2 linked regions of the Cellulosilyticum sp. I15G10I2 genome follow. Each later gene encodes a partner of the first gene's protein in a complex. Links are inferred from orthologs where the notes say so. Each region holds a gene or a part of one and is shown on either strand. Other genes may lie near its edges. The genes, in order: secY and secA.

Region 1 (12,119 bases):
TTCTTCGTGCAATTCTCTTCCTATCCCATGCCCAACTAAATCTCTTACTACCGAAAATCCATTAGTTTCAACATAAGTTTGTATTGCAACAGATATCTGTCCTAGATGATTGCCTGGTTTTGCATATTTTAAACCTTCAAAAAAGCTCTGTTTCGTAACTTCTATCAGTTTTAATATCTCAGGGGATACATCTCCGACAGTATAAGATCTTGCAGCATCTGAGTGATATCCTTTGTAGTATACCCCAAGGTCCACGCTCACTAAATCACCTTGTTTTAACTTGCGTTTACCTGGAATCCCGTGTACAACTTCTTCATTAATAGAAATACAAGCTGATGCTGGGTATCCACAATAACCTTTAAAAGATGGCAGTGCATGTTTACTTGTTATAAACGTTTCTGCAATAGCATCTAACTCTTTGGTTGTAATACCTTCTTGTACTGCTTTACCCACTAGTTCGTGAGCCTCTATTAATATATGCGCTGCCTCTTTCATTAAACTTATTTCCATATCAGATTTAATGGGGATTGGCATCCTAATTCACTCCTAATGCTTTCTTTACTGCTGCACGTACTTCTTCCACTGTACCTACTCCATGAACATCAAGAACTTTGCCTTGAGCTTTGTAGTGTGCAATAAGTGGTTCTGTTTGTGCATGATAGATTTCTAATCTTTTTTTAACTGTTTCTTCTTTATCATCTTCTCTTTGGACTAGATTTGTGCTGCATGCGTTACATATGCCTGCTATGTCTTCTTTTTTACTTATCTTATGATAAGAAGCGCCGCAGCTTGGGCAAACAGTTCTACCAGCCATACGATCAACAATAAGTTCATCGGGTACCTCTACATTAACAACGTAATCTATTGGTATATTTAAGTCTGCAAGCATAGCATCTAATGCTTCTGCTTGTGGAATGGTTCTTGGAAATCCATCAAAAATCATGCCATTTTTACAGTCATCTTGTGTAATTCTGCTTTTTACAAGTTCTATAACAAGAGAATCTGGTACGAGTTGACCTTGATCCATATAAGCTTTTGCTTGTTTGCCTAAGTCTGTGTTGTTAGAGATATGTTCTCTAAAAATATTGCCTGTCGAGATACATGGAATATCATATAATTTTGTAAGCATTTCTGCTTGAGTCCCTTTACCTGCTCCTGGCGCTCCGAGTAATATCAATCTCATTACGGCAACCTCCTATCTTCTTATAAAAATCCTTTATAATGTCTCATTAACATCTGTGATTCCATTTGTTTAAGTGTTTCTAATGCAACACCAACAATAATGAGAAGTGATGTTCCTGAAAACGCTACTTGCACGTTTAATGTATATTCAAATACGAGTGGAATAACTGCAAGTATTGCTAAAAAGATAGCTCCAAGTAGTGTGATACGAGATGCAACATCTGATAAATAATCTGATGTTGGTTTCCCTGGTCTTATACCGGGTATAAATCCGCCACCTTTTTTCATGTTAGATGCAATTTCCATTGGATTAAATGCAATAGTTGAATAGAAGAAAGCAAATGCAAATATAAGTACTACATAGATTACTGTTCCTACTGGATGTGTCCATCTTAAAAATCTAAGTACTGTACCCCATATTTCATTTGTTGTTCCCCCAAATAAATTAGTAACAATTTCTGGGAAATTCATAATAGACATTGCAAAGATAATTGGCAATACCCCTGCTAAGTTGACTTTAATAGGAATATGTTGTGATTGTCCGCCATAAACTTTACGTCCAGCAGTACGTTTTGCATACTGTACTGCAATTCTTCTTTCTCCTTGAGCCATTAATACAACAAAACCTATTACGAGTATAAATAATAATACGATTATTGTTGGTATTAAATAACCATGTGTCTGGAATAATACGATGAAGTTTTGTGGAAGTCTAGAAATAATATTAATAAAGATAATAAGTGATATACCATTTCCTATGCCTTTTTGCGTAATTTGTTCCCCTATCCACATCACGAGCATTGAACCTGCTACAAATGAGATAACAACTACCACAAATGTCCATATTGTATTATCTACAAGTACACTTGGTTGCTGTCTGCTAAGTGTAAGCGTTGTTGCTGATGATTGAATTAAGGCAAGGGCTAATGTTACATAACGTGTATATTTGTTAATTTTCTTTCTGCCTTGCTCCCCTTCTTTTGCGAGCTCCTCAAGCTTAGTTATTGCAATTTGTAAAAGCTGCATAATAATGCTTGCTGTAATATATGGCCCTACTCCAAAAGCGAAAAGTGCCATGGTTTTAAATGCTCCACCTGTTATAACATCCATTAGATTCAAAACATTCCCCGCGTTTTGATTCATCATAGCTATAACTGCATCTGTATTAATTCCTGGTACCGTAATATGTGCACCTATTCTTACAATAAGAAACATCCAAAGTGTGAAAATAATTTTTTTGCGTAGTTCTGGCACTCTCCATGCATTTTTAAGAGTTTTGAATAAATCCACCTACATCACCTCTTCTATTTTTCCACCCACAGCTTCAATTTTCTCTTTAGCACCTGCACTAAATGCATTTGCTTTAACAGTTAATTTCTTTGTTAGATCACCTTTCCCAAGAATTTTAACCCCATCTCTTGGATTTTTGATGATTCCAGCTTCTATCATAGCTTCAACTGTTACTACAGCGCCATCTTCAAAGCGATTTAATAAATCTACATTAATACCTACTATTTCTAAACTATTACGGTTTGTAAAACCACGTTTTGGAAGTCTTCTGTATAAAGGCATTTGCCCCCCTTCAAAACCTGGTCTAACACCACCGCCAGTTCTAGAATTTTGTCCTTTATGTCCTCTTCCCGCTGTTTTTCCGTTTCCTGAACCATGTCCACGGCCTACACGGAAAGAATCTCTTTTTGAACCTTCTACTGGTCTTAATTCATTTAAATTCATGCTTCCTTGCACCTCCTTCTCTTTAAGCCTTTTATTACTCGCTTATTGCTTCTACTTTTACTAAATGTCTAACTTGATCTACCATCCCACGAATTGCTGTATTATCTTCGTGTATATTTGAACTATTGATCTTTCTTAACCCGAGCGCTTCTACAGTTTTTTTATGTTTTGGAATTGCCCCGATTGTGGATCTTACTAATGTTACTTTAATTTTAGCCACTTGAACATTCCTCCTTATCCTAGAAGCTCTTCTACTGTTTTTCCACGAAGTTTAGCAACTTCTGCTGGTGTTTTGAGTGAAGCAAGTGCTTCAATTGTTGCATGTACTACATTTTTCTTATTGTTAGAACCAAGAGATTTCGTTCTAATATTACGAACGCCTGCAAGTTCAAGTACAGCACGTGCTGGACCTCCTGCAATAACTCCTGTACCTTCTTTAGCTGGTTTAAGAAGTACTCTTGCACTTCCAAATTCACCAACGAATTCATGATAAACGCTGTCTGCGTCATTTCTTTCAATATAAATTAAGTTCTTTTTAGCATCTTGAATAGCTTTCTCAATAGCGTTTGGAATTTCCATTGCTTTACCAAGTCCAACGCCAACGTGACCATTTCCATCTCCAACTACTACTAAAGCAGAGAAACGGAAAGTACGACCACCTTTTACAACTTTTGTTACACGTTTAATCGTAACAACTTTTTCCTGAAGATCTAATGTACTAGGATCAATATTTAGCTTTTTAGCCACCGTATGTCCCTCCTTTACTAGAATTGTAATCCAGCAGCGCGAGCTGCATCTGCTAATGCTTTTACTCTACCATGGTATAAGAATCCTCCACGGTCAAAAACAACTTCATTAATACCTTTAGCAAGGGCTTTTTTTGCAACTGCTTCGCCAACAGCTTTTGCTGCATCAACATTTGATGTAGCTTCTAAGGCTTTAGCAAGCTCTTTTTCAACAGTAGAAGCCGATACTAATGTACTACCTTTTGTATCATCTATAATCTGAGCATAAATGTGTTTTTCACTTCTATATACTGCAAGTCTTGGTCTCTCAGTAGTTCCTTGAAGCTTATTACGCATTTTCATATGCTTTTTTACACGAATTTTACTACGTGATGCTTTAGTTATCATTCTTATTTCACCCCTTTACTCTTATTTTTTACCTGTTTTACCTTCTTTACGTCTGATTATTTCATCAACGTACTTAATACCTTTGCCTTTGTATGGCTCTGGCGGACGTTTAGTTCTGATCTCAGCCGCAAATTGTCCAACATGTTCTTTGTTAATACCTGAAATAGTAATTTTATTACCTTCAACTACTGATGTGATTCCTTCTGGATCTTCCATTTCAACTGGGTGAGAGTATCCTAATGAAAGAACTAATTTCTTGCCTTGTTTCGCTGCTCTATATCCAACACCATTGATTTCTAACACTTTATTGAAGCCATTTGTCACACCTTCAACCATGTTTGAAACAAGTGTTCTTGTTAATCCATGAAGTGATCTGTTTCTTTTTAAATCGTTTGGTCTTGTAACTAAGACCTGATTATCTTCAAGTGTAATATTCATTGCACTATCGAATGTTCTTGTAAGTGTTCCTTTTGGCCCTTTAACTGTTACTACATTGCCTTCAGCTTTTGTAACAGTAACACCTGCTGGAACCTCGATTGGTAATTTACCAATACGTGACATGGTCGCACCTCCTTAAACTTTTTATCTTTATTACCAAATAAACGCGATAACTTCTCCGCCTACGCCAAGTTTTCTAGCGTCTTTGTCAGTAATTACACCTTTACTTGTTGAAATAATTGCTGTTCCAAGTCCACCTAATACTTTTGGTAAGTTATCAGTGTCTGCGTATACACGAAGACCTGGTTTAGAAATTTTCTTTAAACCTGAAATTACTTTTTGATTTTTATCTTTGCCATATTTTAAAGTTACACGAATAGTTCCTTTAACGCCATCTTCTATAACTTCGTATCCTTTAATATATCCCTCATTTAAAAGAATTTCAGAAATTGCTTTTTTCATTTTTGATGCAGGAACTTCAACAATATCATGTTTTGCAACATTTGCATTTCTGATTCTTGTAAGCATATCTGCAATAGGATCGCTCATTGTCATTTTATTTGCCTCCTTTCCATTATTACCAGCTTGCTTTTTTAACGCCTGGAATCTGACCTTTATATGCTAATTCTCTAAAACATATACGACATATACCAAATTTTCTTATATATGCATGCGGACGTCCACAAATACGACATCTTGTATATTCTTGAGTTGAAAATTTAGCGGTTTTTTGTTGCTTAACTTTCATAGATGTTTTTGCCACTTTGCTTACCCTCCTTATTTTTGAAATGGCATTCCAAATTGTGTCAAGAGCTCACGTGCTTCTTCATCTGTTTGAGCTGTTGTTACAATAATGACGTCCATACCACGAACTTTATCGATTTTGTCGTACTCAATTTCCGGGAAAATAAGTTGTTCTTTAATACCTAATGCATAGTTACCACGACCATCAAATGCAGTAGCGCTGATACCACGGAAGTCACGTACACGTGGAAGTGCTAAGTTTACTAAACGATCAAGAAATTCATACATTTTTTTACCGCGAAGTGTTACTTTACATCCGATTGGCATCCCTTCACGAAGTTTAAATGCCGCTACAGATTTTTTAGCTTTAGTAATAACTGGTTTTTGTCCTGATACAGTTTGCATATCACTTACAGCACTCTCTAATACTTTCGCATTATCTTTTGCTTCACCAACACCCATGTTAATTACTATTTTTTCGATTTTTGGAACTTGTAATTGATTTTTATAATTAAATTTTTGAGTCATGGCACTCATGATCTCAGTATTATATATCTCTTTTAATCTACTCATAGCCTATTACCTCCTTTCGCCTATTAGTCAATCACGAAACGGTCTTTGTTTACGATCGCTACGCGAACTTTTTTACCGTCGTTTATTTGTACGCCTAAACGGGCTGGTTTTCCATTGTGCACATACATAACGTTAGAAATGTGTACAGGTGCTTCTCTTTGAATTAATCCGCCTTGACCAGCTGCATTTGGTTTTTGGTGCTTAGTAATCATGTTGCACCCATCTACAACCACACGACCATTTTTGCGGTCAATAAAATTAACATTACCTTCTTTACCTTTGTCTTTGCCAGCGATGATTATTACTCTGTCGCCTTTTTTAAGTTTAGTTTTCACTATTTGCACCTCCTTATAAAACTTCTGGAGCAAGTGATAAGATTTTTGTGTATTTCTTTTCTCTTAACTCTCTTGCTACTGGTCCAAAAATACGTGTTCCTCTTGGGTTTTTATCTTCTTTTATGATAACAGCTGCATTTTCATCAAATTTAATGTATGAACCGTCAGCTCTTCTTACACCTTTTTTAGTACGTACGATAACAGCTTTAACAACGTCACCTTTTTTAACAACGCCGCCTGGTGTTGCATCTTTAACCGCAGCAACGATAACATCACCAATACTGCCGTATCTTCTGGTAGAACCACCTAATACACGAATGCAAAGTAATTCTTTTGCTCCTGTATTATCAGCTACTCTTAATCTACTTTCTTGTTGGATCATGAGAAGTGACCTCCTTTCAAGATTACTAATACTATTTTGCTTTTTCTACAATTTCAACAAGTCTAAAACGTTTTGACTTAGATAGTGGTCTTGTTTCCATTACTCTAACTTTATCGCCGATTTGACACTCATTGTTTTCATCATGAGCATGTAATTTATAAGTTCTTTTTACGATTTTACCGTAAAGAGGATGTTTTACATTGTTTACTACTGCAACAGTAATCGTTTTATCCATTTTATTGCTTACAACGTTACCCATTAATACTTTTCGCATATTTCTTTCTGACACGACTTAGCCTCCTCTCTATTACACAGTTGCTTTTTGTGTAATAATAGTTTGAATACGTGCGATATTCTTTCTTACTTCTTTAATTCTTGCTGTATTATCGAGTTGATTGGTAGCATTTTGAAATCTTAAGTTAAAAAGTTCTTTTTTCGCATTCACCAACTCAACGTTTAGCTCTTCAGATGTTTTTGTTATTAATTCTTCTAAGAATGCTCTACTCTTCACTACCATCACCTGCCATTTCTTGTTCAGCACGAGATACTATCTTGCATTTCATAGGTAATTTGTGAACTGCAAGTCTTAACGCTTCTCTAGCTGTTTCTTCTGCTACACCTGATAATTCAAACATTACTCTACCTGGTTTAACTACTGCTACCCAATACTCAGGTGAACCTTTACCAGAACCCATACGTGTTTCTGCTGGTTTAGCTGTTACTGGTTTATCTGGGAATATTTTAATCCATACTTTACCACCACGTTTGATATAACGTGTCATCGCAATACGGGCAGCTTCGATTTGGTTTGATTTTACCCATGCTGGTTCCATTGCAACAATACCAAAATCACCATAAGTAATTTTATTTCCACGGGTAGCTTTACCTGTCATACGTCCACGGAATTGTTTGCGACGCTTTACTCTTTTAGGCATTAACATTAGTTAGCGCTCCCTTCCTTTTTAACTTTTTGTGGAAGTACCTCTCCTTTGTATATCCACACTTTAACACCGATCTTACCGTAAGTTGTATCTGCTTCTGCAAATCCATATTCAATATCCGCTCTTAATGTCTGGAGTGGAATAGTGCCATCTGAATAATGCTCTGTACGTGCCATTTCTGCTCCGCCTAAACGACCTGAGCATTGAACTTTAATACCTTTTGCTCCAGCTTTGAATGATTTACCCATAGCTTGTTTCATCGCACGACGGAATGAAACACGGTTTTCAAGTTGAAGTGCAATATTTTCAGCAACGAGTTGTGCACATGCTTCTGGACGCTTTACTTCAACAATGTTGATTGCAACTTTGTTTGCCGTAAGCTTTTCTACTTGCTTACGAAGCTCATCAATAGATGATCCACCCTTACCAATTACGATCCCTGGTTTAGATGTATGAACGTGGATTCTAACACGTTTAGACATTCTTTCAATTTCAATTTTGTCTATGCCAGCTGAATATAATTTTTTCTTAATGAATTTTCTGATTTTATTATCTTCTACTAGGTTATTAGCAAAGTCTTTTTTATCTGCATACCATCTGGCATCCCAACCTTTGATAACACCTACTCTTAATCCATGAGGATTGACTTTTTGGCCCATACCTAACCTCCTTATCTTTCATTTAGTACCACTGTAATGTGGCTTGTTTGTTTGTCGATTCTATAAGCACGACCTTGAGCACGTGGACGAATTCTTTTAAGTGTTGGCCCTTTAGTAGAAAAGGCTTCTTCAACAAATAAGTTAGCTGTCTCCATACTATTATTATGCTCAGCATTTGCTACAGCTGATTTTACTAATTTTTCTATAATACGTGCACCGTATCTTGGTGTGTATGCTAAGATTGCAAGTGCAGTATTAACATCTTTTCCTTTGATTTGGTTAAGCACGATATTTGCCTTAGTACTAGATAAACGTACAAATGTTACTTTTGCTTTTGGTCTTGAGTCTTTTTGAGCATTTCTCTCTTTTTTGATCTGGCTTCTATGTCCTTTTGCCATTTTTAAAGACCTCCTTCCGTAAATAATTAATTAACGAACTCTTGATTTCTTTTCTGCATCTTTACCATGACCACGGTAAGTTCTTGTTAATGCAAATTCACCTAATTTATGTCCTACCATATCTTCTGTTACAAAAACTGGAACATGTTTTCTTCCGTCATGTACAGCGATAGTATGTCCTACCATGCTAGGGAATATTGTTGAACGACGTGACCATGATTTGATTACTTTTTTCTCATCCGCTGCGTTCATTTCATCTATTTTCTTTAATAAATGTTTATCAGCAAATGGTCCTTTTTTGATGGAACGAGCCATTAATGATGCCTCCCTTCACTACTTTACATTATTTTTTGTTACGAGCACGTACAATATATTTGTTTGATTGCTTATTTTTCTTTCTTGTTTTGTATCCAAGAGCTGGTTTACCCCAAGGTGTACATGGATTTGGACGTCCAATTGGTGATCTACCTTCTCCACCACCGTGAGGGTGATCGTTAGGGTTCATAACAGATCCACGAACTGTAGGGCGAATACCCATATGACGTTTACGTCCTGCTTTACCAATATTGATAAGCTCATGATCGATGTTACCAACTTGACCTATTGTAGCTCTACACTCGATAGGTAAAAGTCTCATTTCTCCTGAAGGAAGTTTAACTGTTGCATACTTGCCTTCTTTAGCCATAAGCTGTGCTGACATACCTGCTGCACGAACAAGCTGCCCGCCTTTGCCTGGTTTCATTTCAAGGTTATGAATAGTAGCACCTATTGGCATATCTTTCATTCTGAGTGCGTTTCCAATGCGAATTTCCGCTGTTTCACCACTCATTAATTTGTCGCCTACTTTAAGCCCTACTGGAGCTAAAATATAGCTTTTTTCTCCATCCGCATAAGCAAGTAATGCAATATTTGCTGTTCTGTTTGGATCATATTCGATACCTACAACAGTTGCTGGTACACCATCTTTATTACGTTTGAAGTCGATGATTCTATATTTAATTTTATATCCGCCGCCACGATGACGAACTGTAATTTTCCCTTGGTTGTTTCTTCCTGAGTTTTTCTTTAAAGTAACCATTAAAGATCTTTCAGGAGTTGTTTTTGTGATTTCTTCAAATGATGAAGAAGTCATATGTCTTCTTGAAGGGGTATATGGTCTATATTTTTTGATACCCATCGCACTTTCACTCCTTTCAATCAATGCATTTACACTTAGCCGTGTGTTTCATCTTTATCTATTAAACTACATTCCTTGGAAAAAGTCAATGTCTTTACTATCTTGGTTAAGTTTAACAATTGCTTTTTTGTAGTCACTTGTTTTACCAACTGACTTGCCACGGCGTTTTGTTTTACCTTCGTAATTAGCCGTATTAACTTTTTCTACTTTTGTTCCTTCGAACATTTTTTCTACTGCATCTTTGATTTGACCTTTAGTTGCAGTTTTTTGTACTAGGAATGTGTATTTTTTTTCTGCCATAGCGTTCATACTTTTTTCAGTAACTACTGGCTTTAAAATGACGTCATAAAATTTTAAATCTGCCATTATGCGTACACCTCCTCGATTTTGTTAAGTGCATCTTTTGTTACTACGAATGTATCGTATTTTAAGATGTCATATACATTAATGTTATTAACAGCTGATGTTTTGATTGATTGAATATTACGTGCTGATAACATTACATTTTTGCTTGTATCGCCATCTGTAACGATAAGTGCTTTATTTAATTTAAGAGTATCTAATATATTTTTCATTGTTTTTGTTTTGATCTCTGCTAGCTCTAATGAATCTAATACAATGAATTTGCTGCCATTAACTCTGCTAGTTAAAGCTGATTTTAATGCAAGTCTTCTTTCTTTTTTGTTAAGTCTAATAGAGTAGTCACGAGGTTTTGGCGCGAATGCAACCCCACCACCTGTCCATTGTACTGCACGAATAGAACCTTGTCTTGCTCTACCTGTACCTTTTTGTCTCCATGGTTTTCTACCACCACCACGTACTTCAGCACGGGTTTTAGCACTTTGTGTTCCTTGACGTCTATTTGCAAGATGTGCAACAACTGCTGCATGCACTAAGTGTTCTTTTACATCTACTGCAAAGATTGAATCATTTAATTCAACTTCACCTACTTGTTGTCCGTCCATATTATAAACAGCTACTTTTGCCATTATTGTTCCTCCTTTCTCACCAGTCATTAAGCTTTAACGCTATCTTTTATAGCGATGATTGTACCTTTAGGTCCTGGAACTGCACCTTTAAGTAAAATTAAGTTTTTGTCTAAATCAACTCTAGCAACTTCAAGATTTTGTACTGTGATTTGAACACATCCCATATGTGATGGAAGGCCTTTACCTTTCATAACACGTCCTGGACTTGTTGCAGCACCCATAGAACCTGCTACTCTATGTGATTTAGAACCATGAGCCATTGGTCCACGGCTTTGTCCATATTTTTTGATTGCGCCTTGATACCCTTTACCTTTTGAAGTACCAGTAACATCTACTCTTTCTCCAGCAGCAAAAACATCTGCTTTGATTTCTGTACCTACTTCATATGCACTTATATCTTCCAAACGGAATTCTTTTAAGTGTTTTTTAAGAGCAACGCCTGCTTTTTTAAAGTGACCAGCTGCTGGTTTGATAACACGTCTTTCTTTAACGTCTCCAAAACCAACTTGAATCGCTTCATATCCATCATTGTCAGTAGTTTTCTTTTGAACAACTACACATGGACCTGCCTCTAATACAGTAACAGGAATTAAGTTTGCATTTTCATCAAAAATTTGTGTCATACCTATTTTCTTAGCTATGATTGCTTTTTTCATTTCCTTTACACCTCCTAATATCTACAGCGGATTGCTACCTTGGCAATCATCCTAGACGATTCTTGATTATCGCCCAATCTAGAATCTCATAGATTATTTCGCATCTACTTTGATATCTACACCTGCTGGTAAATCTATACGCATTAACGCATCTCCAGTTTTTGGCGTAGCTTCAACATCGATAAGTCTTTTATGAGTTCTCATTTCGAATTGCTCACGAGAATCTTTGTACTTGTGAACAGCACGTAAAATTGTTACCACTTCTTTTTTAGTTGGTAGTGGTATTGGTCCACTAACTTGTGCACCTGTTTTCTTAGCAATAGCAACTATTTCAGCTGCTGTTTGATCAATTAACTTGTGATCATAAGCCTTTAGGGTAATACGGATTTTTTGACTTGCCATAAAAAAAGTCCCCTCCTTTTCGTACTTTTTTTGAAAGCAGTACGACTAGTGGTGACTGTACACTCAACCTAGTGTGTCATAAGCGCAGACTTACTCTAAGCTTTGTATTAATACAAAAGCGCTTGACATCAGTTTATATAGTACAGTGACCTGCCGCCTGGTTTCTTGAACCGGACATTCGCTCCCTAGAAATTCACCTTTTTGTAAGGTGGTAACCTTCTAGATCATCGTTCTCAATGTCACAACAAATTGAGTATACACTAAAAGCTATATAATGACAAGGTTTTTTTTTAGTTATTACTGATTTTTTTATGGAAAATTTAGCTATTATGCTCTTTTCTCCTAATTATAGGGGATTTTTTAGAAAACCAAACTT
Region 2 (12,333 bases), on another replicon or contig:
GTGTGATGATAGGGATACAAAACTTCAAGATGGCGAACACTTTATAAAAAAAGCAGGAGGTGCTCCGGCTAACGTATGTGCAGCTATTGTAAAGCTAGGGTCCACGGCGGCTTTTGTAGGTAAAGTAGGAAAAGATAGTTTCGGAAGATTTTTACATGACATGGTAGAAAACTTAGGGGTAGAGACTAAATATTGTCTGGAAGATGATAAATATAACACAACCCTTGCATTTGTATCATTAACAGCAGACGGCGAAAGAGATTTCGAGTTTATGCGGGGTGCAGATGAAAATTTAAAAGTGGAAGATATTTTCTTTGAAGATTTTAGTGAAAGCACCATTATTCATCTAGGAAGTGCCACAGCACTACTCGGCGGAGAACTTTATAAAACGTATTTAGCTTTTACAGATTATGCACTCAAAAATAATAAAGTCATTTCTTTTGATCCTAATTTTAGAGAAGCTCTTTTTGGGGAGAACCCAAGCTTATTTAGAGAAAGATGTAAGGAAGTTATAAAAGTATCAGATATTATCAAAGTATCTTTAGAGGAAGCAAACCTTATTACAGAAGAAGACGATGAAATAAAGATGATAGATAAGCTGCATGATCTTGGAGCAAAAGTCGTAACGATCACCAAAGGAAAAGATGGTTCAATACTATCTATTCATAAAGAGAAAGTGATTGTGCCGAGTGTACCTGTTAAGATGGTTGACGCTACAGGAGCGGGGGATGCTTATATAGGGGCAGTCCTAGCACAAATAGCGGAAGAAAAAAATCCAAAAGATACTTTGGCAAATATTAAAAAAATGAAAGAGATTATTGCTGTAGCGAATAAAGTAGGCGCTAAAACGACAGAAAGCTATGGTGCCATACAAGCTATTCCACGTTTAGAAGACATTTTATAGAAACATTGAATAGATACATTTAAACGCTATGCATTGAGCTAAAGAGCTGTCATACTAAATGTCATTAGGATATTTAGTATGACAGTTTATTATTATGTTAAAAGATACGTGCATAGGAATACATTGCAGTAAACAAAGCGATTATGTTATACTGTCAATCAATACGAAAATTTAAAAATTAAGTGTAGTAGAAAGTTTACAGGGGGAACTATGAATAATACAAGAAAGATACCTGCTTGGATTGGAGATTTATTACTTGTTATTACAGCTCTTGTTTGGGGAGGCGGATTTATTGGAGTTCAAAAGTCATTGGAGACCATTACACCTTTTTATATGATAGGATTTAGATTTGCGATAGCTTCTATAATGCTTCTGATTGTTTTTTGGAAAAAAATAAGAAAAGTTAAGTTAAGTGATTTACTAGCAGGAGGAATAATAGGAGCTTTTTTATTTTTGGGATTTACTTTTCAAACAACAGCAGCTCTTTACTTAAATATAGGTAAGCTTGCTTTTTTAACAGCACTTAATGTGCTTGTAGTCCCTTTTTTAGTGTATATAGTTTATAGAGAACATATTAAAAGCTATAATGTTATAGCAGGATTTATAGCTGTAATAGGTTTTGGCTTTTTGAATCTTACAAAGGATACGGGGTTAAGTTTAGGGATAGGCGAAATATTAGGTGTAATGTGTGCAGTTGCTTTTGCAGCCCATATTACAGCTTTGGGACATTATTCAAAAAAAGATGATCTTATTATATTAGCTGTTCTTCAAATGATAGTATGTTGTATTTTGGGCTTTATTTGTGCCTTTATCTTTGAAAAACCACCGGCGCAAGTAACTATGGAAATGGCTGTTCCAATTATATACTTAGGTGTGTTTAGTACATTTATTGCATTTTTATTCCAAACCATAGGTCAAAAGTATACCTCATCATCAAGAGCTGCACTAATATTGTGTACAGAGTCGGTTTTTGGAATTGTTTTTTCTGTCCTTTTTCTAAAAGAAGTTGTTACGATTAATATTATAGTAGGTGCAGTACTTATATTTGGAAGTGTTGTACTCGCAGAATACATGCATATAAGAGCAACTGTAAAAGCATAAAATAAACAGCTTGCAAAAGTATATAAGGATCTATATAATGAAAAAGGAAAATTGCATATAGACAGTTCGTGAACCTCCTGTCTTTAAATAAAACTACGGTGAATAAAAAAGTTGATTTACATAGTCTTATAAAAGATTATTTTCTGTTAATAAACTTAGATATTTGCTAGGATTTATAATTAAGTATTTTATTGAGGGCCGCTTGGCAGCCAGGGGATATTTTTTGCCTCTCCCGCCTACCCACAGCCAAACCCGAGTCGAGTCAAAAAACATCCCCTGACTACCTCGCTGGTATTTATCAGTTATAAATATACTTATTAAATTCAAACATAGTTTATATATGAGCCTATGTGTTAAGCTAAATCTATTTATAGAAGAAAATAATACAATACATATTACTTTATAAGGTATTTAGAAAGCGTGTAATAAACTAGAAGAAGTCTATTTGTCGTAGGAATTTATCCTGCGACTTTTTTATTATGTGGAAAAAAAGAGTGAAACTCATTTTTCAAACAGGAGTATAATGGGAAACAGTAATATGCACAATAATCACAAGGAGGATATTATGAAAATTACAACTAAAATTATTGTAAAAACAGCTGCAGTAGCAGCCATTTATACAGTGTTTACATTAGGACTTGCTTTTATGAGCTATGGAAACATTCAGTTTAGGGTATCAGAGATTATGACACTTTTAGCCTTTTTTGATCCAACCTATATTGGGGGACTAACACTTGGATGTTTTCTTGCAAATTTATTAGGACCAAATGGGTTGCCGGATGCACTTATAGGTACGCCAGCTACGTTTATTAGTGTTATTGCTATTGCTATAACAGGCAAAGTGACTAAAAAAAGTAAGATAGGATTACTTATAGCTTCTTTGTGGCCTACGGTATTTAATGGGTTAATAATAGGATATCTGCTGCATAAAATGTTTAACCTGCCGCTTTTACTAACGATACTAGAGGTAGCAGCAGGAGAGTTTACAGTTATAACCCTAGTTGGGGTACCAATATTTCTTATTCTTTTAAATAAGTATAATCATTTATTAACAACAATTTTTAAAAATCAGTAATAAAAATAGTTTTTTTTTCTAATATTAAGAAGGATATTTGTTTTTTTTATCGAATAATATAAGTATAGTCAAGTCATCAAAAGACATGTGATTTGGCTGAAAGGAGAGAGAGAGATGAAACATAACATTACTGGCAAAAATATTGACCTTACAGCAGCACTCGAAAATGCAGTTGTAGAAAAACTTAATAAGCTTGATAAATATTTTAGTGACAATGTAGAAGCTCAAGTTACACTCATAGTAGAAAAATTGAGTCATGTTATTGAAATAACAATTCCTTTTAATGGTTCTGTACTACGTGCAGAAGTAGAAGGCAAGAATATGTACAATATTATTGATGATGCAGTAGCTATCATTGAAAAACAAGTTAATAAATTCAAAAATAAATTAAGATCTAAGCATAGAAATAATGCACCAAGTTTTACACCAGCATTTATGCATCTAACTGATGAAGCTGAGGACGCTATAAAAATAGATAAAAGAAAGAAATTTGCTATTAAGCCTATGGATGCTGAAGAAGCAGTTATGCAAATGGAGCTTGTAGGACATAATTTCTTCGTATATCTAGATGCAGATACAGAAGAGGTAAATGTAGTTTATAAGAGAAGAAATGGAACATATGGTCTTATAGAACCAACTTTAGATTGATAGAATAAATGTAAAAGAGTATTGGAGAGGTTTCGCTTTTATAAGCAACCTTGCCAATACTCTTTTTTTATTTGCTACAGAAGGCTAATTAAGGTATATGACAAAAGGTTAATATAATATATTGAGTTTTCTACATATATTATTTATCATATATGTGTACAATAAGACATGATAGTTTGATATGTTTTTAACTTCAATTTCTTGTGCAACTAAAGCCGCAGCGTAAAAAATACTGCAAAAATAAAACATTAATATTGGTATACATTGTTTTATGCTATTGTGGGCATAATTGGATAATGTGTATGGTTGTAATAAACTTGAATATTTGCTATACTTAATGATAGTGTTTACATATATAACTAGAATAATAGCTAAGTATAGAGAGTGTTTAAATATAAGAAGAGGGTGAAAAGGTTGAAGTTACTTGAGAAGATTTTTGGAAGTCATTCCGAAAGAGAATTAAAAAGAATAGAACCTATTGTCAATCAGATAGAATCTTACGATGAAGCAATGCAGAAATTAACAGATGATGAACTTAAAGCGAAAACTATTGAGTTTAAAGAACGCCTTGAAAAAGGTGAAACATTAGATGATATTTTACCAGAAGCTTATGCTGTGTGTAGAGAAGCGGGATACCGTGTACTTAATATGAAACACTTTAGAGTACAATTAGTTGGTGGGGTTATTCTGCATAATGGACGTATTGCAGAAATGAGAACAGGTGAAGGTAAAACATTAGTTGCGACACTGCCTGTATATCTTAATGCTTTAGAAGGCAAAGGCGTACATGTTGTTACAGTTAACGACTACCTTGCAAAACGTGACTCGGAGTGGATGGGACAACTGTATACGTTTTTAGGACTAAGCGTAGGCTGCATATTAAGTAATATGGAAAATGCAGACAGAAGAGAAGCTTATAACTGTGACATTACCTATGGAACAAATAATGAATATGGTTTTGATTATTTACGTGACAATATGGTTTTATATGCAGAAGAAATGGTACAAAGAGACCTTCACTATGCTGTTATTGACGAGGTTGACTCTGTGCTTATAGATGAAGCAAGAACTCCGCTTATTATTTCGGGCGCAGGTTCTAAGTCCACACATCTTTATAAAGCAGCTGATATTTTTGTACGCAGATTAAAAAAAGGAAGACTGCTAGGTGAAGAAACGGCTATGTCTACTTTAATGCGTGAAGAAATCGAAGAAGAAGGCGATTTTGTAGTTGATGAGAAGCAAAAGACAGTTACACTGACAGCAGAAGGTGTAAAAAAAGCAGAACAATACTTTGGTATAGAAAATCTAGCTGATCCGGATCAGATGGATATTCAGCACCATATTACAATAGCACTTAAAGCGCATAATCTTATGCATAGAGAAAAAGATTATATAGTAAGTGAGGAAGGTGAAATTATCATTGTAGATGAATTCACAGGACGTCTAATGGATGGCCGAAGATATTCAGATGGTCTTCACCAAGCTATTGAGGCTAAAGAAGGTGTAGAAGTTAAAAAAGAAAGTCAGACTCTTGCAACGATTACCTTCCAAAACTATTTCAATAAATACACTAAGAAATCAGGGATGACAGGTACAGCATTAACAGAAGAACATGAATTTAGAGATATTTATGGGATGGATGTTATTGTTATACCAACCAATAAACCTATTAAACGTGTAGATCATGCTGATATTGTTTATAAAACAGAGGCTGCAAAATTTGATGCTGTTATTCAGGATATTAAGGAATGCAATGAAAAAGGACAGCCGGTTCTTGTGGGTACAGTAACCATTGATACATCTGAGCTTTTAAGTAAGCTGCTTAAAAGAGAAGGCGTAAAACATCAAGTGCTTAATGCTAAATACCATGCTAAAGAGGCTGAAATCGTTTCTGAGGCAGGTAAAAAAGGAGCTGTTACGATAGCGACTAACATGGCAGGACGCGGAACAGATATTAAGCTTGAAGAAGGCGTGCAAGAACTTGGCGGGCTTAAAATAATTGGTACAGAGCGCCATGAGTCAAGACGTATTGATAACCAGCTTCGTGGACGTTCAGGCCGTCAAGGAGATCCAGGTGCATCAAGATTTTATTTAGCACTTGAAGATGATCTCATGAGACTGTTTACACCAGAAGCAACACTTAAAATGTTTGATGCATTAGGTATTCCAGATGATGAACCTATTGAACATAAAATTCTGACCCGTGCTATAGAACGTGCTCAGACAAAAGTAGAGAGCAATAACTTCTCTGTTCGTAAACATTTATTAGAATATGATAAAATAATGAATGAGCAACGTGAGATTATATATGGTGAACGTTTTAAAGTGCTTAAAAATGAAAATCTACGTAATAAAGTAGTTGATATGGCTAAAGAAGTAGTGAGTAAGGCTGTTGATAATTGTACTAATGGTATTGAATATGCAGAAGAGTGGGATCTTGCAAGTATGATGGAACATCTTCGCAGTATTATTCCTTTTGAAGCAGTTTCATTTACTAAAGAAGAGCAAGAAAACCTTACAGTAGAAAGCTTAAAAGAACTTCTAAGTGAAAAAGCAGAGAAATTATATGAACAAAAGGAACTTGAAATTGGTGAGCAGCTTAGAGAAATCGAACGTGTATTACTTCTTAGAGTTATTGACCAGAAATGGATGGATCATTTAGATAATATGGAACAAATGAAGCAAGGGATTAATTTGCAGGCATATGGACAAAGAGATCCACTTGTGGAATACCGTTTCTTAAGTTTTGATATTTTTGAAGAGATGATAGAAAATATACAAGAAGAAACAGTAAGAGCACTTTATCATGTAAGGATTATTGTGAATAAAGAAATCAAGAGAGAGAGAGTAGCAGAACCAATAGCTACGAATCACGAAGATACAAGTTTAGGTGCAAAACCAATTGTTAGAAAAGAAAAGATAGGCAGAAATGACCCTTGCCCATGTGGAAGTGGTAAAAAGTATAAAACCTGCTGCGGTAAAAGTGCGTAAAAAGAGTTGTATAAAAAAGGATTATAGCTTGGGCTATAGTCCTTTTTTATTTGAAAAAATATTAATTTGTGTATTGTGCATAATTAAAAAGGTGAAAGATAGTTAGATATATCCTAACATACGATTTTTAAATATATCCAATAAGTATAATAATTTTTATGAATATACAGCATAATGCTGCATATAATAAATTTGGTTATTTTAAAGGAGAGGATGAGGGATATAGATGTGTAGAATTAAAGAGGTATTTAGTAAAAAGTTTGAGACATGCAGCATAACTATTGATGAAGCAGATGTATTTGTAGGAAATAAAAAAAAGATTCCACAAAAAGATTGGACGATTAAGTTTGTTGTAGACGAGGATGAAAGGGGGATATTTTTAGAGTACTATGGGATGAACTCAAGGAATATTCATATGCATGGGCGTATTTATAATGATGGACAGGAACAAATACTTGATGTATTACAAGAATATATAGCCTATAGGCCAAATGTACCAGGGGATAGAGAAAGAGGCACAAAAGAATTTGAACGTTATAATGAGCAAATATTAAATAGGTTAAAAAAGATGCAGTTGTTATAATAAGATGCTTAAGGGTAATACACTTGAAATCTAAAAGTAACATTAAATATCTTTAGCTAATAAAATAGATAAACATTATAAATATATCCATAATGTTTATCTATTTATTAAAAGGATGCGCCGTTGTGATACTGTTATATATCACCAAGTAAGTGCGAGGTAGCGCTAAATTCATTTGTTTTTTAAGATAAAAAATAACCATAAGAATATTTTTTGCATAGAGAATATTATTATGGGTTTTAGATTATTTATCTTATAGAAATAGTATGAGTAAAATAAAAGATTAAATACAAGGAAAAATTTGAAGAATTTCTCCATAAAAAAGGAAAAAATAAAAATCATTAGAAGTTATAAAAAAATAGTAAAAAAACACTTGCATTATGACAAGCTATAAGCTATAATACAAAAGTGCTTGAGATTACAAGCAGTACGGCGGAATAGCTCAGTTGGCTAGAGCACACGGTTCATACCCGTGGTGTCGGGGGTTCAAATCCCTTTTCCGCTACCATCTGGTCGCTTAGCTCAGCTGGGAGAGCATCTGCCTTACAAGCAGAGGGTCATAGGTTCGAGCCCTATAGCGACCATTTGATTATAATTTTAATACATTAAGAGCTGGTATAACTCAAAGTTGTGCTGGCTCTTTTTGTGTGCGCCTAGATATTTTTGATAGGTATAACTTGGACAGTATAAGAATAATATGCCATAGGGATGTTATTTGAGTCGGAGGGATTAGATGCTTAGTATAGTACAAGAAATACTAAAAATGTTAAATGGAGAAAATGATAAAACTTTTACTATAGGTTTTTATATCATTGTTATAGCGGTATTGTTCATTTTCATTTTATTTACTTTTATATGGATTTTAAATAGTACACAGCTTTATAATGCAGTAAGTTATTTTATTAAGCAATATATTATATCCCTAAAGAAAAATTTACCTGATAGGTATCTCTATGCATTAGTAATTATCAGTGGACTTATTATTATTTTAAGTATTTACATAGACTTATATCACTCTGTTTTAGATAAAATGATTCATATAGGGTTATTGTCTGCTATAGGAAAAGCCCTTATCTATGTCGGAATTATTCTTATCCCTACTCTGATTATTATTATTATCAATTATTTTACTCAAAATTTTTTTGATAATAAAGATCTCAAAAGGTCTGAGAGTAATTTGATCTGGCTGCCTGTTATCTGTATATTTATTACTAAAATGCTTTTTTTTTCTGATACGAGACTGCTTTATACAAACAACTTGACTAAGCTTGCCTTAGTTATTGGTCAGATAAGTCTTCTTATATTTGATGCCTTAGTTATTGTTATGAACTACATAGCTATTTATAAAAATATAGAAAAATACATTGTCTATAAGGATTTTGATAAAAAGGGGATTAGAAATTTTAACCGTTTTAAAGTATTTATGGTAGTTTCATGGCTCATTATTCTCTTGCTTAATATTGTTAATATGGTTTACTGGGCTATAGCCCTGGATCCACAGTGTATTAGATATCATGTGAAAGGAAGACATATGGGATTATCCTCAGTTATTTACTTTACAATAATTACTTTTTTTACTGTAGGATATGGTGATATTTCGGCCTACAATTGGTTTGGGCAACTTATTGTATCAGTAATTGTTATCTCGGGCTGGCTTTATATTATTGTAGGCGCTGGCAGTATATTGGCTATAGAAAAAAGATCTAAAGAATAATGTATAAGGAATAACCCATAAATAATGGTTTTCGACAATAAGTTGTGAAAATGAAGAAGGATACTTGTTTTTCCTAGGAAATAAATAAATATAGGTTTATGAAATCAAAGTATATTGTCGCAAAGTTTTTTGAAATATTTCCATATATTTACAAAAATATAAACTCTCTCTTTGTATAATTAATATTACTGTGGAAGGGAGAGATTATGTTGATTCGTACAAAAGAAGAAAAGAGAGAGAAGTTATTTGAAAACTTAAAAATGATTAAGTGGGCACAAGTCATGCTTTGTATTATAGGTTTTTTTCTAAGCAGAATTATTGTGTTTGACACGTTTTATACTTTAAGTGTGTGTTATATAGGTGCAGTATATTTTGATAAAACACTTAGAAAGTGGACAAGTATTATGAGTTTGATAGGTCTTATTTCTTTGGGGGTATTTGATACACACATACTTAAATATTTATTTATTATTATACTCATTGTTTTATTCAGAGGTTATATGTATATGAGCGGTACAAAATTTACATTAAGAAATCAAGCTATTATTACATGTGGCGCAATTTTTTGTATTAATACGCTATTAGTCATTATTAACGGTTTTAAAGTATTTGATGTATTAACAGGATTATTAGAAGCGGTTATTAGTATAGGTTTAGTTGTTATTTTATGCTGTAGTGCAGAAATCATTAGTAAGAATAGAACAGTACAGCTTACTCAAAAAGAAAATATTAGCATGGCTTTTTTTGCAGCATGTGTTCTTGGTGGGTTAGTTGATTTCTACATACAAGTCCCGCTGTTTACACGTATTTACTTTAGAGATGTTATTACCTTTGTAATCATTATTGCAATCACGTATCTTGGGGGAACGAATATAGGTGTAACTATGACGTTGGTCATGAGTACATTGTTAGTTATTATAGGGTATATGCCCCCTCATTTTGTTGCCATCTATACATTGGCAGTACTTACAGGTACGATCTTCGCTACACTAGGCAGAATGGGTGTTATATTTGCAACAGGGATAGGACTATTATTGGGTTTTGCTTTATTTAATAATCGCATCATTGATATGCAGATATTTGGAGCATATCTTACAGCGTATATAATAAGTATATTAATACCTAAAAGATATTTTGGTATCGCAGCTTGGTTTGCCTGTGAATCATCAAAAGAAGAAGAGAAACATCTTATGAGAGTACAGAAGATTATTACTGAGAAATTAAGCCAATTTTCTAGAGCTTTTTATAATTTGAGTCATACTTTTGAAAAAATATCTGATAAGAAAGTGTTCCTAGATGAAAAAGATATTAATCATATCATAGAAGATACCGGAGAAAAAATGTGCCAAAATTGTTCTATGAAGGAATTTTGCTGGAGGGATTATATTGATAAAACGTATCAAAATGCTTATAAAATGTTGGATTTGATAGAGCAAAAAGGTCAATTAAAGATAGGGGATATACCTGAGAGTTTTAAGAAGGCTTGTCCTAATGCAGAAAGTTTTGCTTGTACCCTAAGTTTTAAATTAGATTTATTTAAACAAAACCTTATGTGGAAAAATAGATTTGTAGAGAGTAGGAGTCTTGTAGGTCAACAATTTGAAGCTATTGCTGAAAGTATTTCAAAGCTTTGTGTAGATATAGAAAAAGAGTTCTATTTCAATAAAGAAGATGAAAACTTCATTAAAGAAATACTTCATAGCAACGGTATTAAAACGAAAGATATTATGGTGCTTGAGAACAATGGAAGAAAAGAAGAAATACATGTGTATACCCCTTATTATAAGAATGATATGGAGATAAAAGAGGGTATTAAAAAAGCCATTAATAAGGCACTTGATGTTAAGGTTGAAACAGAAAGATTAGAATGTAATGAACAAGAAAAATACCTGTACTTTAAGTTCAAAGTGACTAAATCATATGGCGTAGCTGCGGGGGCCGCATTTCATGCAAAAGGGGAGATATCAGGGGATGTTTACAGTTGCATGGAAGTTGAAGAAGGGAAGTATTTACTTGCACTTGCAGATGGTATGGGAAGCGGTAAGCTGGCATCTGAAGAAAGCACAGCGACTATAGAACTTTTGGAAAACTTTATGGACTCAGGATTTAAAAATGATCTTGCTGTTAAAATTATTAATTCAGTCCTTGTCCTTAAATCAGATATTGAAAATTTTTCAACGATGGATATTACACTTATTGATGAATATACGGGTGTTGCAGAATTTCTAAAATTAGGGGCAGCAACTAGTTTTATTCTGAGAAATAATGAAGTAATGACGATACAAGCAAGTACATTGCCGATAGGGATACTCAATGATGTAGATATAGAAGTTTGTAAAAAGCAGCTTAAAGATGGAGATGTAATTATTATGGTTACAGATGGAATGCTGCAAGGAGAGAATGAACTTTTGGGAAAAGAAGATACTTTTAAACATTTTATACTAGAGGCTAATACGAATAATCCTTCATATATGGCTGAATATCTTATGAAGAAAAGCAGAGACTTATTAGGTAATGCAGAAAATGATGATATGACCATTATTGTCGCGAGGATATGGCAAAAAAATTAAAAGATATGCTTTAAGGCTTAAACCCTTAAAGCGTATCTTTTGGTTTTTTATTAACTATTATTTTTCATGAAAAGTTGCGCACAATGTGTCACCGGAATCGTGACAAGCATTTTCACCCGAAATTTGAATGCTAGATGCTTCGCACACGTAATCAGAGTTGTACTTACATTTAACTGCATCACATTGAACACTCATATGGGGAGTAGGTTCATAAGACATGCTGTTTTGGGCTGATTGCGGGATAAATGTATTGCAGCATGTAGCATCAGGATCAGATGCTCTTTTGCCATCTACGCTGATACGGCCAGCAGAGCAATAATTATCTTGATGATAGGCACAACTATCAACATGACATCTTAAATCAGGCATAAATAAAACCTCCTTAAGTTAATAAAGTATATAAATAGAATTGTTCTAAATGAATATACCTATATAGTTTATCTATTTTAATATAATATATTCAGTAAAAGTCCTTAGAGAATGAATAAAGTTGTTGTGATTTGGCAAATGTCTAATTATTAATATGCTAAGGAGAATAAGATGAAAAAACAAATTACAATAGATGGTGAAAACAGTGATTGGTATGAAAAAGCAATTTTTATATTAAAAGAGAGTAAGAAACCTTATATGCCAGATAATTTATTTTTATATGCAGAGCATATAGTAGAAAATCATCTTAAAAAAAATCCCATGCCTTATGTTTATAAAGAAATGGAGAGAAAAACTGCACATAAAAAAAAGGGCAAT

What was found.
Region 2: the proteins of secY (region 1) and secA are in contact, whole or in part, in a crystal structure (PDB 3DIN), measured with the Thermotoga maritima proteins. The link is inferred for Cellulosilyticum sp. I15G10I2 from one-to-one orthologs. Residues at the interface, in WP_004081795.1 of Thermotoga maritima: Glu108, Gly109, Glu110, Glu111, Ala236, Glu237, Arg238, Arg239, Ile240, Thr241, Ile242, Gln243, Tyr244, Ala245, Arg246, Arg247, Val248, Thr249, Gly250, Arg251, Arg252, Val253, Tyr254, Gly256, Ala257, Ser258, Thr259, Tyr260, Leu261, Pro262; in WP_004082002.1 of Thermotoga maritima: Glu261, Ala262, Arg263, Lys300, Ala301, Arg302, Thr303, Ile304, Ile305, Leu323, Tyr324, Asp325, Pro326, Val329, Ser330, Tyr333, Ile336, Lys340, Phe345, Val349, Glu363, Phe364, Tyr374, Ser375, Gly376, Gly377, Glu393, Ile395, Thr482, Ser483.

Annotation. Positions count from the first base shown.
Region 1 is NZ_FMMP01000009.1:44,328-56,446, forward strand. What follows is about bases 339-3,260. They hold secY (preprotein translocase subunit SecY), read right to left. Parts: upstream 2,473-3,260; coding sequence 1,204-2,472; downstream 339-1,203. Other genes in these bases: map (type I methionyl aminopeptidase), read right to left, coding at 339-534; BN3326_RS08805 (adenylate kinase), read right to left, coding at 536-1,183; rplO (50S ribosomal protein L15), read right to left, coding at 2,473-2,916; rpmD (50S ribosomal protein L30), read right to left, coding at 2,951-3,136; rpsE (30S ribosomal protein S5), read right to left, coding at 3,151-3,260. Outside these bases: more of map, read right to left, coding at 1-338; more of rpsE, read right to left, coding at 3,261-3,663; rplR (50S ribosomal protein L18), read right to left, coding at 3,681-4,049; rplF (50S ribosomal protein L6), read right to left, coding at 4,071-4,610; rpsH (30S ribosomal protein S8), read right to left, coding at 4,641-5,042; BN3326_RS08845 (type Z 30S ribosomal protein S14), read right to left, coding at 5,065-5,250; rplE (50S ribosomal protein L5), read right to left, coding at 5,265-5,804; rplX (50S ribosomal protein L24), read right to left, coding at 5,828-6,139; rplN (50S ribosomal protein L14), read right to left, coding at 6,153-6,521; rpsQ (30S ribosomal protein S17), read right to left, coding at 6,553-6,795; rpmC (50S ribosomal protein L29), read right to left, coding at 6,829-7,032; rplP (50S ribosomal protein L16), read right to left, coding at 7,022-7,462; rpsC (30S ribosomal protein S3), read right to left, coding at 7,462-8,121; rplV (50S ribosomal protein L22), read right to left, coding at 8,133-8,519; rpsS (30S ribosomal protein S19), read right to left, coding at 8,550-8,834; rplB (50S ribosomal protein L2), read right to left, coding at 8,863-9,696; and 4 more genes. UniProt on the Escherichia coli protein: The central subunit of the protein translocation channel SecYEG. Consists of two halves formed by TMs 1-5 and 6-10.
Region 2 is NZ_FMMP01000014.1:20,380-32,712, forward strand. Bases 3,795-6,930 are described here. They hold secA (preprotein translocase subunit SecA), read left to right. Parts: upstream 3,795-4,142; coding sequence 4,143-6,719; downstream 6,720-6,930. Also shown: BN3326_RS13815 (carbohydrate kinase family protein), read left to right, coding at 1-904; BN3326_RS13820 (DMT family transporter), read left to right, coding at 1,115-2,005; BN3326_RS13825 (QueT transporter family protein), read left to right, coding at 2,571-3,080; hpf (ribosome hibernation-promoting factor, HPF/YfiA family), read left to right, coding at 3,195-3,728; BN3326_RS13840 (hypothetical protein), read left to right, coding at 6,946-7,302; BN3326_RS13855 (ion channel), read left to right, coding at 8,036-9,016; spoIIE (stage II sporulation protein E), read left to right, coding at 9,226-11,586; BN3326_RS13865 (DUF1540 domain-containing protein), read right to left, coding at 11,644-11,955; BN3326_RS13870 (hypothetical protein), read left to right, coding at 12,127-12,333. UniProt on the Escherichia coli protein: Required for protein export, interacts with the SecYEG preprotein conducting channel.